DNA from 3 places in the Micromonospora sp. A202 genome. Region 3 is predicted to be linked to each of the others. Evidence: riboswitches for the same ligand, from Rfam matches in the RefSeq annotation. Region 3 holds a riboswitch; each other region holds the start of a gene.
What was found. Region 3 has a riboswitch for cyclic di-AMP ahead of FBZ33_RS08740 (C39 family peptidase). Riboswitches for the same ligand answer to the same signal wherever they lie in the genome.
Positions count from the first base shown of each region.

Region 1: another riboswitch for cyclic di-AMP. It lies ahead of FBZ33_RS12480 (transglycosylase family protein); the one in region 3 lies ahead of FBZ33_RS08740 (C39 family peptidase).
Region 2: another riboswitch for cyclic di-AMP. It lies ahead of FBZ33_RS01260 (hypothetical protein); the one in region 3 lies ahead of FBZ33_RS08740 (C39 family peptidase).

Region 1 is NZ_VFMP01000001.1:2,705,566-2,711,264, reverse strand. It holds gene dinB (DNA polymerase IV) at 30-1,217, shown strand; gene FBZ33_RS12485 (hypothetical protein) at 1,341-1,712, shown strand; gene FBZ33_RS12480 (transglycosylase family protein) at 1,839-2,510, opposite strand; cyclic di-AMP (ydaO/yuaA leader) riboswitch at 2,511-2,683, opposite strand; gene FBZ33_RS12475 (ThuA domain-containing protein) at 2,838-3,500, opposite strand; gene FBZ33_RS12470 (helix-turn-helix transcriptional regulator) at 3,566-3,901, shown strand; gene FBZ33_RS12465 (nitroreductase family protein) at 3,898-4,590, shown strand; gene htpG (molecular chaperone HtpG) at 4,656-5,699, opposite strand, start outside.
Region 2 is NZ_VFMP01000001.1:264,411-270,109, reverse strand. It holds gene FBZ33_RS01270 (copper-translocating P-type ATPase) at 1-2,008, opposite strand, end outside; gene FBZ33_RS01265 (YibE/F family protein) at 2,318-3,688, shown strand; cyclic di-AMP (ydaO/yuaA leader) riboswitch at 3,855-3,985, shown strand; gene FBZ33_RS01260 (hypothetical protein) at 3,990-5,009, shown strand; gene FBZ33_RS01255 (carbonic anhydrase) at 5,072-5,699, opposite strand, start outside.
Region 3 is NZ_VFMP01000001.1:1,893,066-1,898,764, reverse strand. It holds gene FBZ33_RS08750 (polysaccharide pyruvyl transferase family protein) at 1-1,259, shown strand, start outside; gene FBZ33_RS08745 (alpha/beta fold hydrolase) at 1,287-2,039, opposite strand; gene FBZ33_RS08740 (C39 family peptidase) at 2,172-3,020, opposite strand; cyclic di-AMP (ydaO/yuaA leader) riboswitch at 3,254-3,395, opposite strand; gene FBZ33_RS08735 (hypothetical protein) at 3,680-4,450, opposite strand; gene FBZ33_RS08730 (hypothetical protein) at 4,583-4,936, opposite strand; gene FBZ33_RS08725 (acyltransferase) at 5,028-5,699, opposite strand, start outside.

The sequences.
Region 1 (5,699 bases), 810 kb from region 3:
ATGGCCACCCGCCATGCGAACATGTGTACGTGTCGCCCGGCGCCAGCATCCTGCACGCCGACCTGGACGCCTTCTACGCGTCGGTCGAGCAGCGTGACGACCCGCGCCTGCGGGGGCGGCCGGTGATCGTCGGGGGCGGCGTGGTCCTCGCGGCCAGTTACGAGGCGAAGGCGCGAGGCGTACGCAGCGCGATGGGTGGTCAGCAGGCGCGCCGCCTCTGTCCGGACGCGATCGTGGTGCCGCCCCGGATGTCGGCGTACACGGCGGCGAGCCGGGCGGTCTTCGAGATCTTCCGGCAGACCACGCCACTGGTCGAGGGGCTCTCCATCGACGAGGCGTTCCTGGACGTCGGTGGCCTGTGGCGGCTGGTCGGGTCGCCGGCCGAGATCGCCGAGCGGCTGCGCCGGGAGGTTCGTGAACGGGTCCACCTGCCGATCACGGTGGGTGTGGCCCGCACGAAGTTCCTGGCGAAGGTGGCCAGCGGGGTGGCGAAGCCGGACGGTCTGCTGGTGGTCGCACCGGACGCCGAGTTGGCGTTCCTGCACCCACTGCCGGTCGAGCGGTTGTGGGGCGTCGGGCCGGTCACCTCAGCGAAGCTGCGGGAACGCCGGATCCGTACGGTCGGTGAGGTGGCCCGGCTCGGTGAGGCCGCCCTGGTGTCGCTGCTCGGCTCGGGCGCCGGCCGGCACCTGCACGCTCTGGCGCACAACCGCGATCCTCGCTCGGTGCAGGTCGGCCGTCGACGCGGTTCGATGGGCGCGCAGCATGCGCTGAGCCGCACGCCGCATGCCCCGGCGGAGCTGGATGCCATCCTCGCCGGCCTGGTCGACCGGGTCAGCCGCCGCATGCGGGCGGCTGGGCGCTCCGGTCGCACCGTGGTGTTGCGGCTGCGCTTCGGCGACTACACCCGGGCCACTCGCTCGCACACCATCGGCAAGGCGACCGCCGACACGACGCCGCTGCTCGCCGCCGCGCGCGCGTTGCTGCGAGCCGCGCTGACCGAGATCGATCGTCGTGGTGTCACCCTGATCGGTGTCTCAGTGGGCAACCTGGACGACAACCCCGTGCAACCGGAGCTGCCGTTTCACCGCGATCCGGGCGCGGAGTTGGACGCTGCGGTGGACGCGGTCCGTGACCGGTTCGGCTCAACGGCGCTGACCCGAGCGGTCCTGCTCGGCCGGGAGCCGGGCGTCGAGATGCCGCTGCTGCCGGATTGACCGATCTGCGTGCGGCGTCCCGGCGAACGCTGCGACCGGAGACACATCACAGCAGGTCGGCGGTTTAACCGGCGGCTGACGGGTGACCCTTGTGGGGTACAGCCTGACAAGGGGGGACCCACAATGTCCGACGACGACACCAGCAACCGGCCGAGTCGCACTGCCGAGCGGCCGCACGACGTGACAGACCCGCTGCTCTGGCAACTGGCGATCGACGTGCTGAGCGCCCACGAGCCGGACGACGAGGGTCGGTGCCGCAACCTTCAGTGCGCCGGGCAGTCCTGGCCGTGCGCGGCCCGCGCCGGCGCGGAGCAGTCGATGCGACTGGCCCGCAGCACACCCGCCCCGGGCGAGGTGACCATCGACGGCGGCGACAACGAGGAGGGCGGCACGGGCTGGTCCGGGGAGGGCAGCGCACCGGCGCCCCGCTGGGGCTGGAACGCCGGCCCGGTCGCGTCGCACCGAGGGTCGAAGGCATCCGCCTCCGCGGCGTGACGGCTTCCCCCCGGGGTACGGGCGCTCGGGCTGATCCGCACCACACGTACGAACGCTCGGCCGGTGACCCGGCCGAGCGTTCGTGTGTCATCCCTCAGAGGCTGAGCCGCTGACCCGGGAAGACCGTCAGAGGCTGAGCCGCTGACCCGGGAAGATCAGGCCCGGGTCGGCCCCGATCAGCTGCTGGTTGTGCTCGTAGAGCGCCTGCCAACCGCCGGCCACCCGGTGGCTGTCGGCGATCTCCGACAGGGTGTCGCCCGGCTTGACCAGGTACGTCTGGCCGCCCGTGGTCGGCGCGGTGCGCTCGTGGTTGCGGGTCGCCGGCTGCTCCCGCCGCGAGGGCCGCTCCTGCTGCTCGGTGGGCTTCGCCGTGGACTTCGCGGTGGGCTTCTGCGTGGACTTCGTCGACGGCTTCGTGGCGGAGCCGCCGGACGAACCGCCCTTTTTGCCGCAGGTCGGCCACGCGCCGATGCCCTGCCCGTCGAGCACCTTCTCGGCGATGGCGATCTGCTCGCCGCGGCTGGCCAGGTCGGCGCGGGCGGCGTACTTCTTGCCGCCGTAGCCGGCCCAGGTGCTCTGGGAGAACTGCAGGCCACCGTAGTAGCCGTTGCCGGTGTTGATCTTCCAGTTACCGCCGGACTCGCACTTGGCGATCGCGTCCCAGTTGACCGCGGCCTGCGCGGGGGCGGCCGGGCCGAAGAGGGCCACAGCACCGGTGACCGCACCGACGGCCAGGGTGCCGACGGCGAGACGGCGGGTGGTGACCCGTCGGTGACGGGGCGTGTAGACAGACGTCATGTGAACTTCCTCCACGCCGGCGAGGTGAGCTGTCGGGTTCGGGCCGAGGAGCCCGGCCGCACGATCGCGGCTTCACCCCGAGGTGACGTGCACCGAGGAACGTTTGGGTCCCCCGCTCCTGCCCGGGTGACTGGGTTCCACCGACCGGGGGCAGGATTTGGCGTTGCCGGCCGTGGTGTCCGCAGTGGCGAACCCGACCGACGTTAGGCACGGTCGGTGACGATCGCCCAACCCCTGTGAAGTTCTTCACCGGGGCACGCGGGGCGTCACCCGCAGCGGTTGCGGGCGGCCGGTCGGTGTGCAGTGACCACCGTGGACCGTTGCGGATCAGATGCGGTGACGGAGCCAGAGCACGATGCGCCGCAGCAGCTCGACGTGCCCCGGCGACTCGTACGACCGGGCGTCGTGACCGAGTGCGTTGTAGACGATCCGGCTGCTCCCGGCCGTGCGCGCCCAGACGAGCGGGTGGGTGTCGCCGCCCTCGTCGTGGACGTAGAGAGTCTCGACGTCGACGCCGTCGAGCAACTCCAGGTCGGTGTAGCGCTCGTCGTGCACCTCGAAGTCCACGAGACCGGTAGTGATCGGGTGCTCGATGTCGGTGCGTCGGATGAGGCTGGTTCCGATCGGCGGGTGGAAGGTCCGACCGTGGTCCCAGGCGGCGCCGACCGTGGACCGCCAGGTCGCGAGCTGGGGAAACGCGATCGTCGCGCTGTGCGTGGCGAGCAGGCTGCCGCCACGGGCCAGGAAGGCGTCGAGGACGCGGCCGAACTCCTCGTCCTGCGGGATCGGGGTCGTGCGGTCGGCGCTGGCGTTCACTACCAGGAGGCGGGCACCGTCGAGTGCGGCCGCGAGTTGGTCGACGGTGGTCACGATCGCCACCGGGCCCGCGTCGCCGACGAGCTGGGCGATCGCCGCGCTGGTCTCGGCCAACGGGTGCCAGGGATCGGCGTGCCGGCCCTCCCCGCTGAAGATCACTGTTTCGACCGGCATGACCGTGCTCCGCTCTTCATTTGGAAGATTTTCGAAATCACGAAACCAAAGCTAGCATGGCGTCCATGAGAGCCCTGCATCATCCCGATCTCGCCTCGGTCGACCTCGCCACCGTGCTCGGCGCCCTCGCCGACCCGGTGCGCCTGAGTGTCGTACGACAGTTGGCGCAGGCCGGTGGGGTCGTCTGCGGGAAGTTCGACGCGTTGTCCGAGGTGAGCATGTCCACGCTGTCGCATCACCTGAAGGTGCTGCGGGCAGCCGGCGTCCTCCGTGTCACGCCCAACGGCAGCTTCCGGAGACACGAACTGCGTGCGGACGACATCAATGACCGGTTTCCCGGGCTCCTTCCCGCGGTCATCGCCAACCTCGAGCTGACAGAACGAGTGGGAGTTCCCGCATGAGCGACACCAAACCGGCCGGGCAGAGCGGGCCGCGCACACTGGGCCTGTCCGCCGACGAGGTCCTGAGCACGACCCGCGCCGTCCGCAAGCGTCTCGACCTGGGACGCCCGGTCCCCCGTGACGTGATCGAGGACTGCCTGCGCATCGCGCTTCAGGCCCCCAGCGGCCGCAACAGGCAACGCTGGGACTTCATCTTCGTCGAGGATCCGCAGACCCGGGCCGCCGTCGCCCGACTGTGGCGACTCGGGCTGATGGCATCGCCACCCGCGTCGGGCGGCACCGGGCCGGCCTTCAGCCGGATGGACTTCGCCTCCGAGCAGTGGGGCCGGATCGCCGGCAGCCTGCAACACCTGGCGGACCACCTGCACGAGGTGCCGCTGCTGCTCATCCCCTGCCTGCGGGTCGAGTCCCGCGCCGAGCTGGCCAGCGTGCGCGGGCAGGCCGGGGCCTGGGGTTCGGTCATCCCGGCGTTCTGGAGCTTCATGCTGGCCGCCCGGGAACGCGGGCTCGGCACCGCGTGGACCACGAGCCATCTCAGCTACGAAAGGGAGATGGCAGACCTGCTCGGCATCCCCTACGACACCGTCGTGCAGGTGGCGCTCACGCCGGTGGCGTACACCCTGGGCACCGACTTCAAGCCCGGTCCGCGGGCCGACGCGGACGGGTTCGCCCACTGGAACCGCTGGTAGCCGGCCACCGCCGGCGGCGGGCCACCCGGTAACCCGGGAAGCCCGCCGCTTGACGGGTACGCCAGCTATAGGGTGCGCGCCAGCCGGTCGGCGAGCGTCCGGGTGAAGCGGGCCGGGTCGGTCAGCTCACCGCCCTCGGCGAGCACCGCCAGGCCGTAGAGCAGCTCGGCGGTCTCGGTCAGGGCCGCCTGGTCGCTGCCCTGCTCGTGGGCCTTGCGCAGCCCGGACACCAGCGGGTGACCGGGGTTGATCTCCAGGATCCGCTTGGTCGGGGGAACCTCGTGCCCCATCGCCCGGTACATCTTCTCCAGGGTCGGCGTGAGGTCGTGGGCGTCGCCGACGACGCAGGCCGGCGAGGTGGTCAGTCGCGACGACAGACGCACCTCCCGGACGCTGTCGGTCAGGGTGGCGCCCAGCCAGTCGAGCAGGGCGGCGAACTCCTGCCGCTGCTGCTCGCGCTCGGCCTCGGCCTGCTGCTTCTCCTCGTCGGTGTCCAGGTCGATCTCGCCCTTGGCGATGGACCGCAGCGGCCGACCGTCGTACGCGCCGACCCGCTCGACCCACACCTCGTCGACCTGGTCGGTGAGCAGCAGCACCTCGTGACCCTTGGCCCGGAACGCCTCCAGGTGCGGCGAGTTCTCGATGGCGGCCCGGGACTCGCCGGTGGCGTACCAGATGTCGCTCTGGCCGTCCTTCATCCGTGAGACGTAGCCGGCCAGGTCGGTAGGCTCGGCGGGGTCGTGGGTGGAGGCGACCGACAGGAGGTCCAGCAGGGTGTCGCGGTTGTCGGTGTCGTCGATCAGCCCTTCCTTGACCACCGCGCCGAACTCGGTCCAGAAGGTGCGGTACCGCTCGGCGTGGTTGGCCTTGAGGTCCTTGACCGTGGCGAGGATCTTCTTCACCAGGCGACGGCGGACGATCTGGATCTGCCGGTCCTGCTGGAGGATCTCGCGGGAGATGTTCAGCGACAGGTCGTGCGCGTCGACCACGCCCTTGACGAAGCGCAGGTAGGTCGGGACCAGCGCCTCGCAGTCCTCCATGATGAAGACGCGCTTGACGTAGAGCTGGACACCGCGGCGGCCCTGCGGGGAGAACAGGTCGAGCGGGGC
Region 2 (5,699 bases), 1.6 Mb from region 3:
CCACCGCCGGGCTCAACGCCACGCCGGCCCAGGCCAGCACACCCGCCGCCAGCGGCAGCGCCACCACGTTGTAGCCCGCCGCCCAGGCCAGGTTCTGTCGCATCTTCCGGTACGAGCCCCGGGACAACCGGACGACGGCACCCACCCCGCGCGGGTCCGAGGACGCCAGCACCACCCCGGCGGACTCGATCGCCACATCGGTGCCCGCGCCGATCGCGATACCGACGTCCGCTCGGGCCAACGCCGGAGCGTCGTTCACCCCGTCACCGACCATCGCCACGATCAACCCTCGCCGCTGCAGCTCCGCCACCCGGTCGTCCTTCTCCCCCGGCAGCACCTCGGCGAAGACCTCGTCGACACCGGGCCGGAAACCGACCTCGGCAGCGACCGCCTCGGCGACCGGTCGGGCGTCACCCGTGATCATGGCGATGGTTCGGACGCCCTCGGCACGCAGCTCGTCGACGGCCCGCCGGGCCTCCGGACGCACCTCGTCGGTCAACGCGAACGCGCCGAGCACGGTGTCCGGCAGCCGCACCAGATGCAGCACCGCAGCACCCCGCGCCGACCACCGCTCGTTCGCCGTCACCAGTTCCGTCGGGAGCGACAGGCCCAGTTCCCGCAGCAGCGCCGGCCCGCCCACCGCGTACTCCGTACCGTCGATCGTCGCCTGCACACCGCGGCCCGGCAGCGACCGGAACCCGGCGGCCGGGGCCGCGTGTCCGGCCGCCGCCACGATCGCCCGGGCCAACGGATGTTCACTGTCCGACTCGACACCCGCCGCGATCCGCAGCACCTCGTCCCGCCCGATGCCCGGCACCGTCACCACGTCGGTGACCGCGTGCTCGCCCCGGGTCAGCGTGCCGGTCTTGTCGAAGAGAACCGCGCCGACCGTCCGCATCCGCTCCAACGCCAACCGGTCCTTGACCAGGATTCCGGACCGCGCGGCCAACGCGGTGGAGAGCGCGACGACCAGGGGGATGGCCAGACCCAGTGCGTGCGGGCAGGCGATCACCAGGACGGTGACCGCACGCACCACCGCCTCGTCGGGCTGACCGAGCGCGGTCCAGACCAGCACGGTCAGCACGGCGGTGCCGGTGGCCACGTAGAACAGCGCCGCGGCGAAACGGTCGGCCAGCAGTTGGGTCCGCCCACCGGAAGCCTGGGCCTGCGCGACCATGCGCTGGATGCCGGCGAGTGCGGTCTGCTCACCCAGCGCCTCCACACCGACCCGGATCGCCGAGTCGGTGGCGACGGTGCCGGCCACCACCCGATCACCCGTCGACCGGGCGACCGGCCGCGACTCCCCGGTGATCATCGATTCATCCAGCTCGGCGCCGCCATCGATGATCCGCCCGTCGGCCGGCACCCGCCCGCCCGGGCGGACCAGCACCACGTCACCGACCCGCAGACCGGTCACCGGCACCGCCTCGACCCGGCCATCCGCCGCCACCCGCTCGGCCTCGTCCGGTAGCAGCGCGGCCAGCGCCACGAGCGCTCCCCGGGCCTGCCCGATGGCCTTCATCTCCTGCCAGTGCCCGAGCAGCATGATGGTGACCAGCGCGGCCAACTCCCACCAGAAGTCCAGGTCGAAGACGCCCAGGCTGGTCGCCAGGGACGCGGTGTACGCCACGGTGATCGCCATCGCGACCAGCAGCATCATCCCGGGCGCCCGGTCCCGCACCTCCCGGACCGCACCGATCAGGAACAGCCAGCCGCCCCACCAGAACACCGCCGAGCCGAGCACCGGACCCACCCAGGAGCGGCCGGGAACGTCCCAGCTCAGACCCAGCTGGTCCCAGACCAGGTGGCTGGCCAGGACCACCGGGATGGTGAGCGCCAGGCAGGCCCAGAAGCGACGACGGAACATCGCCGGATCGTGCCCGGCGTGCTTGTCGTGCCCGGCGTGCTTGTCGTGCCCGGCGTGCTTGTCGTGCCCCGCTTGCTGCGGGGGCGCGGCCGGGGTGGCGTGCCGCTCATGGCCGGGATCGGGCGGTGATTGAGCGGGCATGTCTCCAACATGCCTGGCCGGGGACCGGCACGCGAGCGGTTCAGCGGCGACACTCCGTCACGACCTGCGTCCCCGGACCGGGCTGGTTAGCATTCCCCACGATGACCCCCCGCATGCCGCTGCACGAACGGGCACCGGCGCCGCCACCCGGTGGCGTCGCTCCTGGCCGCCCGGGCCGGGCACTGACCATCCGTGATCGGGTGGTCGCCGGTCAGCGATCCGCCGCGTCTCCCGCCGCGATTCCGCAGTGCGGATGAACCGACCGGCCCACTGACACGTACCCCGCACCGGATCGTTGGGAGTCTCGCCTTGGGTTCCGACCACACCCGCCCCGCTCCGTCCGCCCCGCCCCGGGTCCGGCGGATCCTCATCATGACGGTGGTGCCCCTCTTCGTCGCCACCGTGCTCGCAGCACTGCTGCTCTGGCCGCGCGGTGGGGCATCGGAGACCGACGGCGGGGCGGATGTGCCGCGCTTCCCCGGCACGGTGACCCGGGTGGTGACCGAACCATGCCCGCCGACGCCGTCGAGCCCGGAGGGCACACCACGCGTCGGCGGCGGCCCGTGCGGCACTGTCGACGTCCGGGTGGACGACGGGCCGTCCGCCGGCCAGCAGGTGCAGACACCGGTGCCCGACGGGCCGGGCGCACCCCGGGTCGCGGTCGGCGACGAGGTCATCCTGGTCGAGCTGACCGATCCCACCGATCCCAGCACCAGCAACTGGAACATCGCCGAGCACCAGCGCGGCACCCCGATGCTGTGGTTGGCGGTGGTCTTCGCCGCGGCGATCGTCGCGTTCGGTCGGTGGCGGGGTCTGGCCGCGCTCGCCGGGTTGGCGGCCAGCTTCGCCATCCTGCTCACCTTCGTGCTGCCGGGCATCGGCGCCGGCAAGTCACCTCTGCTGGTGGCGGTGGTGGGTGCCGCCCTGATCATGTTCGTGGTGCTCTACCTGACGCACGGGGTCACCGCACAGACCTCGGTCGCGGTGCTCGGCACCCTGGGCAGCCTGGTGCTGACCGGCGTGCTCGCCACCATCGCGACGGCGGCAACCCACCTCACCGGCTTCGGCAGCGAGGACGCCACCACGCTGTCGATGTTCCAGGGCGACGTGGACCTGCACGGTCTGCTGCTCGCCGGAATCATCATCGGCTCGCTCGGGGTGCTCGACGACGTGACGGTCACCCAGGCGGCCACCGTCACCGAGTTGGCGCACGCCAACCCCGGCCTGACCCGGTTGCAGCTCTACCGCGCCGCGACCCGCGTCGGCCGCGCGCACATCGCCTCCACTGTCAACACCATCGTGCTGGCGTACGCGGGCGCGTCGCTGCCCCTGCTGCTCCTGCTCACCGCCGACGCGCGGCCGATCGGGCAGATCCTCACCAGCGAGTTCCTCGCGCAGGAGATCGTCCGCAGCGCTGTCGCCACCCTCGGCCTGATCGCCGCCGTGCCACTGACAACCGGGCTGGCCGCAGTGGTGACCGCGGCCGGGCGTGCGGACGCCACACCGTCCACCGACGCTTCCGCCCCGCGACCTCAGCCGGACCGGGCGGAGGCACTGGCCGCACTCATCTCACCGCGAGCGGGTCGCCCCGACGAGCCGGATCCGACGCGGACCCCACCCCCATCCACCGCCACCGACGGGTGGCCGGAGTCGAACAGGAGCACGGATACGGCATGGTGACACTCCTCAGCGTGACCAGATCGGGCGTCCACCCTGAGAACCACGTCACTGGTCACTCAACGCTATGGCGAAATGACGCTTTTGGTCGGCATCCAGGCGTAGCTCACACGGCCGACTCTCGGGTAACCTCGCTGCCGGTTACCGATGAAGGCGCGAAGCGGCGCCTGCGGTGCCACCGCCCAATCGCCAACCGGCGAATCGGGGACCCAGGTACGTGGGGTGAATCCGCGTCAGCGGTAGGGGCCACTTCCGCCCCGAACCCGTCAGCTAACCCGGTCGGCGGTCGACGGAAGGGAACATTGTGACGGCACCCCTACGCCGCTGGTTGACACCCGTGGTGGCCGTGATCGCCGCATTGACCGTGCTCGCCGGGCCCCTCCCGGCCCACGCCGCCCCGACGACCCCCACACCGTCCGGGCACGAGGAGGACGGCGAGCCGCAACTGCTGACCGACGTCATCGAGCAGGCCAACCGCGACTACTCCGCCGCCAAGTCCCAACTGGACAAGTCCAAGAAGCGGCAGTTGGAACTTGCGCTGGAGGTCGACCGGGCAAAGGCCGACCTGGACGCGCTGACCCCACAGGTCGGGCTGATCGCCGCCCAGTCGTACCGGACCGGCCGGATCGGCGCGCTCGCGATGCTGCTGGAGAGCAAGGCCCCCGACGCCTTCGTCCAGCGTGCCGCGGTGCTCGACGAGATGAACATGGTCAACGAGAAGAAGCTCGCCGAGGTCAACACGGCGAAGGCCCGCGCCGAGCAGGCCAAGCTGGCCCTCGACGCGGAGGTCCGCGAGCAGCAGAAGCAGACCGCCCTGATGGCGAAGCGGAAGAGCGAGGCGGACAAGGCGCTCTCCCTCGTCGGCGGCAAGGGCTTCACCGGCGGCCTGGTGGACGCCACCTCGAAGGTGGCCAAGATCGGCCCGGGTCGCACCGCCGACGGTGACTGGAAGCCGCAGTCGTGCAGCGAGAACGACCCGACCACGTCCGGTTGCGTCACGCCCCGCACCCTGCACGCGTACAAGGAGGTCAAGGCGGCCGGCTACAACCGGTTTGTCGGCTGCTACCGATCCGGTGGGCCGTGGGAGCATCCGAAGGGCCGCGCCTGCGACTGGTCGCTGCAGAAGAGCGGCTTCGCCCCGTGGCACAACGATGACACCCGGAGGTACGGCAACAACGTCGCCGCCTTCCTCATCCGTAACGCCGACCGGCTGGGCATCTACTACGTGATCTGGAACCGGCAGATCTGGTTCCCGGCGACCGGCTGGAGTTCGTACAGCGGGCCGTCGAACCACACCGACCACGTCCACATGTCGCTGCTCTGACCCGCTGAACCCTCGCCGAGGGCCGTTCCGCGTCGCGCGGGGCGGCCCTCGTCGCGTCAGCGTCAGGCGGCGGCGGGCGCGGCCGGGTCGAGGGGCCCGGCCTCCTCGCCGAGCGTCGCGAAGCAGGCCGGCACGGCGGCCACCGGGCTGACCGCTCCGGCGGCGAGCCGGTACGACACACCCACCACCGCGCACCGCCCCTGCGCCACCTCGTCGGCCAGCACCGGCGACTGCCCGAGCAGCGTCTCGACCGTCTGTGCGATGTGGATGTCGACGATGCCGTCGATGTCCTGCACACCCTCGGTCTCGGCCCGGCGCAGGCTGGGCAGCACCGCGTCGACCACCGCCCGCAGGTGCCCCTGGGGTTGGGTGCCGGTCGTGGCGACCTCCCGGGCCGCCTGTACCGCACCGCACGAGTCGTGCCCGAGCACCACCACCAGCGGGGTGCCCAGCACGGTCACCGCGTACTCCACGCTGCCGAGCACCTCGGGGCCGGCGGTGTGGCCGGCGGTGCGGACCACGAACAGGTCGCCCAGCCCGCGGTCGAAGATGATCTCAGCGGCCAGGCGGGAGTCGGAGCAGCCGACGATCACCGCGAACGGGTGCTGCCCGTCGGCCACCGCGGCCCGGTGCCCGGCGTCCTGGTTGGGGTGGCGGGGGGCGCCGCCGACGAAGCGCCGGTTGCCGGCG
Region 3 (5,699 bases):
AGCGGGACTGGATCGGTAAGAACACCGGCAATCTGGTCTTCAGCCACGCCGCGCACAAGCTGCTGGCCACCTCCACGGCCGAGATCACCGCGTCGCGCTTCCGGGCGGACCCACGCGACGCCGACGAGATCAACGAGAAGTACGACGTCTTCGTGATACCACTGGCCAACGCGTTCCGTCATGACTACGCGAAGCGGCTGACGTCGATGGCCCGGCTGATCGAACGGCTGAAGATCCCGGTGGTGGTACTCGGGGTCGGGGCGCAGACCGACGTGGACGGCGACCTGGAGCAGCTCCGCCCGATCGACGAGCCGGTCAGCGCGTTCTGCCGGGCGGTGCTCGACCACTCGCACAGCATCGGCGTACGCGGCGAGATCACCGAGAACTACCTGCGCAAGCTGGGTTTCTCGGCTGTCGAGCAGATCGGCTGCCCGTCGATGTTCCTACACGGCGACAGCCTGCGCATCGAGAAGACGAAGGCGACCCTGGGCATCGACGACCGGCTCGCGTTCGTCATCTCGCCGTACGTCAAGGCGCTGGCCCCCCTCATCCTGCACCACCACCAGCGCTACCCGAACCTGCGCTACGTGGCACAGGACCTCTACACCCTCGGCACCCTGCTCTACGGCGACGCGCCGAAGCTGCGCGGCAAGACCGCCGACATGCCGATCCACACCTCGCACCCGCTCTTCGTCGAGGACAAGGTGCGGATGTTCATGGACCCGTGGCCCTGGATGGACTATCTCTCCGGGTTCGACTTCGCCTTCGGCACCCGGATCCACGGCACCATCACGGCGCTGATCTCGGGCATCCCCGGCTATCTGCTGGCGCACGACTCGCGCACCCTGGAGCTGGCCCGATACTTCGACATCCCGCACCGGTTGTTGCGCGATGCGCCGGCCGACGTTGACGCTGCCCAACTCTATGCGGAAGCCGACTACACGGCCCTGAACGAGGGCCACAAGGAGCGCTTCGCGCGGATCACCGCGTTCCTCGCCAAGCACGACCTCGGCCTCTCGTTCGCCGATGGAGACAGCGCCACCCGCTTCGACGAGCAGGTCCGCCAGACCGTCTACCCACCTGCGGTCCGGCCGGTCTCCTCCTACTCTCCCGAGGAGTTGCTGACGCGCATCCAGTGGCTGCGGGACGAAACCCGGACGCTCCAGACAGAGGTCAATACCCTCCACGCGCGGTCACTGCGCGGGCGGGTCAAGCAGGCCGTCGCCGGCCGGGTCCGCCGGATGCTCGGAGCCAGGTGACCAGCCACCGCGTCCGCTTCATCCAGCTCACCCGCGTCGGTACGGGTCGAGCAGCGCCAGCACGGCAGCCGGGTCCTCCACGTGTGCGTTGTGGCCGAGACCGGGCAGCGTGACGACCGGTACGCCGTACGCCTTGAGCTGCTCGTCGGTGACCAGCGAGTCGTGTTCCCCGCGGGCCAGCACCACCGGCACGTCGGTCGCCGCCAGCAACGGGACCAGGTCGGGCTCGCCGACGCCGAAGGCTGTCGAGTCCATGGCGAGGCGCCACCGGCCGTCGACCTGACGCAACCCGGCGTCCACCACCGGATGATCCGGCGGGACCAGGCCGACCAACCCGGAGACGCGCAGGTAGCGGCGGGCGGCCTCGGTGCGACTGGCGAACCAGCTCACCGGGCGCGCGGCGAGCTCGGCCGCGCGGGTCAGCTCGTCGGGTGACCAGACCGCCTTGATGCCCAGCCCGACCACCGCGTCCACCGGCATCCCGGCGGCGCGGGCGGCCAACGCCAGGCCGACCACCCCGCCCAGCGAGTGCCCGAGCACGACGATCCGGTCGTCGGCGACCAGGCCGTGGGCGATCCGCTCGGCGAACCCATCAAAGGAGTACGACGGCAGCGGGGCCGACCAGCCGTGACCGGCAAGGTCCGGTGCCAGCCACCGCCCGGGCCAGTGCTGCTCCAGCAGTGGGGCCGAGGGCAGCCAGACGTCCCCGGTCGCCCCCATCCCGTGCAGCAGCAACAGGATCGGCCCACGGCCTGCCCGGCCACCTGATTCATCCACCACGGCCGCAGTCTCCCACGGTTCGCGACCAGGTACGAGGGTCGTCGATGCGGCGCAGGCCTGACCGCTCGGTGAAGACGCCGCGGGCGCCGGCCCTTGTGGGGGACGGCGCCCGAAGCGGTCAACGTGCCTGGGTCAGGCGGAGTAGCCCCGGCTGGCGATCCAGTTGGCCAGGTCGATCGTGGTGATCCAGTACGACGCGTCGGCCGGGTTCGCCGAGTCGGCGATCCGCACGGTCCGGCCGTTGTCCTTGTAACCCACGACGGCGATGTAGTGACCGCCACCGTAGGAGTGCCAGCCGCCGTTGGTGTCGGTGGCGTCACCGACGACGTTGGCGACCACGCCACGGCCGTCGGTGATGGCCTTGACGACGTCGGCCTGGAGCTGGTCCATCTGGGCCGGGCTGGGCGCGCCGGCGAACATCCGGGTCCGGTACGGAGAGCCCTTCACCTCGGCGTTGAGCACCCGAGTGGTGTCCAGGGCCGAGTTGGTGCCCATCTCGCTGGTGCCCAGCTCGGCGCCGAGTTCGTTCTGGGTGCGGTCGATGCCGGCGGCGCTGAGCGCGTTACGGGTGGCTGCCGGGCCGCAGTTGTAGTACGTGTTCTGCGCCTCGTAGTCGTAGTCGAGCACCTTCGTCGCGGGCGGCTTCGGCCGCTCCGGCTTACGGGTCAGGTCGGGATTGCTGCTGGCCTTGGCCGTGGGTGACGCGGCGGTGGTGGTCGGGGCTGCGGTGGTCGGCGCGGCACTGGCCGACGGGGACGCCTCGCGCACCTCGCCGCGGGAGGCGGCGACGTCGCTGCGCATCTCGGCGACAGTGGTCGCGGTGCGCTGGCCGGCCGGCGCGTCGTCGGCGGTGGTGAGCAGGGCGCCGGTGGTGGTGGCGATGGCGAGGGCCGCGGCGGAGGCGGCAACGATCTGGTACGGACGCTCGGTGGTGAGGCGGCGGAGCTGACGCTTCAGGGTGTGCTTCACGGGGTCCTCCACGGATCGGGGGGAGAGCGGCACACCGGGGCCGGACCGGCATCCGGGCAGGCGCCAGCGCGCGGACGATGGTCCGCGGATGGTGAACCGCTCAGGGGAACGCCCGGCGCGGCCGGGCGGTTAGGCGATGACCCGGGGGGGTCAGCTCACCGTCACTGGACGAATGAGCGGGGGCACCGCTACGCCGTGGAGGCGAAGGAACAACCGAGGGGTGGAAAGGTGCTGCACGAGGATGGAACTCCTTCCGACACCGCCTACCGGGTTAGCTGACGGATTCGGGCGGGAAGATCGCCCTACCGCGGGCCATGGCTCGCGGATTCACCCCGGACTTACTGATGGGTCCCCGGTTCGTTCATCACGATTGAGCGGGTCGGCGCGGCGTCGCCTCTTGCGATCGGTTACCGCACCGGACAGGACGACAGTACTGGCCGGCTCTCACCCTGCCAAGCCGGGTTCACCTGTGTAAACCCCAATCGGCGCGACAATTTCTGCGCGTATTGCCGCTGACGTGACTCGATGGGACAAGCGGTTACGGTGACGCCAACGGGCGACAACCGGACAGGTCGCCGATAATGCGGCCACAATCACGGGGACAATCGAGCCAATCGTGCCCGACGCCCGATTCGCCATAGACATGACCGGGCTCACATAACGGATCGGGCTCAACCCGCGCGAGCCGGGCGCCAACGTGCCACGAGGGCGGGACGGAACACCCGGGTAGCCGCCCGGCGGGCGGGTACCGGGTTCGGCCGCCGCCGGGCCGCTGCCGCGTACGCCTCCTCGGCGAGAGTGCGGGCCGACTCGGCGGCCAGTTCCGCGTCCCGCCAGGCGGCCCGCTCCCGGGTGGCTGCGGCCTGGTAGTCGGCCAGCCTCGCGTCCCGGATCGCCCGGCTCAGCAGCACCTCCTGCTCGACCGGGTGCCGCCGGGAATCCCAACCGTGCCGGTGCCCGAACACGTCGCCGAACTGCGCCATGGTCAGGTCGCCCCGCCAGTGCGCCGCCGCCGCCGCGCGATGCAGGTAGCGCTCCCGGGAGGCGTACTCGGCGGGGGTGCGGGGGGTATGCGGGGTGGGCAGCGCCCCGGCTCCCGCGAAGCGACGCGCGGCCACGTCCGCCTCGTCGTACCTGCCCCAGGCCCGCTCCACCTGCTCCTGAGCGGTCAGCCAGGAAGCCCGTCGCCGCCGGGCGTTCTGCCCCGCGCCGGCCGCGGCGACGGCCACTTCCTCGGCGTACCGGCGCAGGTCGACGGCCTCGGCCTCAGCCAACTCCCGGGCGGTAGGCGCCGCCGGGGCCGGGTCGTCCGTTGGCCGGTCCCGCTCGGGGCGGGCGGCCAGCACGATGAGTACGCCCAGTGCCAGCAGGAACAGGGCTGACCAGATGGCGGCGGCCTGCGGCACCTCGGTCACGAACTGGTAGAAGACGACGGTCTCCATGGTCGGCACCTCGGGGAGAGAACAATGCGGTGGGAGCCCCACCGGCCACCGGGCCACGGTGGGCCACGGATCGGCGAGGTGCGGGACGGGTGGATCGACAGGGCGCGGCGACGGGACGCTCGTCCCGGTGGATCAGCGCCCGGGTGGAGCCCGGGGCGCCCAGCTCCTCGGACCATCCACGAGGGGCAGCCGTTCAGACCCGGCCGCGCACACCAGCGGCACTCCGGCCACCACGATGACGCCCCGGCCGCGCAGGGCCGGGTGCGAGTCGACTGAGCAGACCGGGAAGGCCTTCTCGGCGGCTCCCTCAGCGACCGCTGGGGCCGCGTGCACGGTCGGCGTTGGCGCGGCGGTCGGCGTTGGCGCGGCGGCCGAGGCCGGGCCTGCGCCAAGCGCCAGGGCCGCGACGACGGCGAGGCTGGTCAGCACCCGTGTCGCCCAGCGCGCCACCCACCACAGGGGACAGGTGAACGCGACCGGAAGCACGCCCCGACGCTACCGTCACGCCGGCCCGGGCGCATCGACCACGGGCGTGTCGGCGTACGCCGCGCCGACCGCGCTGACCAGTGCGGACGCCTCAGCGCGACTCGGCGTACGTCGATCGGCCGCTGGCCTGCTCGACGTCGCCGACGGCGGCTTCGCCGGCCTGGGCCTGGGTCCCGACGCCATCGGCGGTGCGGTCTTCGCGGCCGTTGACTTCAATGCTGGCGGTGCGTTGCTGAGGGACGGCCACCTGGCGGGCCGGGCGGCGTGGAGCGAGCCGGCGCATCATCGGGGTCTCGACGAAGCGGTGCAGCAGCCCGGCGAGGACCAGGTTCACCAGTAGGAAGCCGAGCACCGCGACGGGGCCACGCCAGCCCTGGAAGCCGGTCCCCCAGTCACCGCTCCAGCGCAGCACGCTCGTCATCACCAGCACGTGCACCAGGTAGAAGGCGAAGGAGACCTCGCCGAGCCAGACCACCGGTCGGGACCGCCACGGGGAACGCTTACCTCGGACGTCCGCGTCCGCGGCGGCAGTGATCACCAGCAGATACGCCACCGCGAGCAGCGTGGTCCACAGCTCGGCGCGAATCCATTCTGCCGCTGCCACCCAGGTGGCCAGGAAGATCACGCTGGCTGCGGTCAGCCCCGGGCCCCGCCAGAGGCCACGGCGCATCAGCTCGGCCGCCACCGCGCCCATCCAGAACTCCAGCGACCGTACGGGCGGGAAGATCTGCGTGAACCACCAGCGGCTCGCCTCCGGCACCAG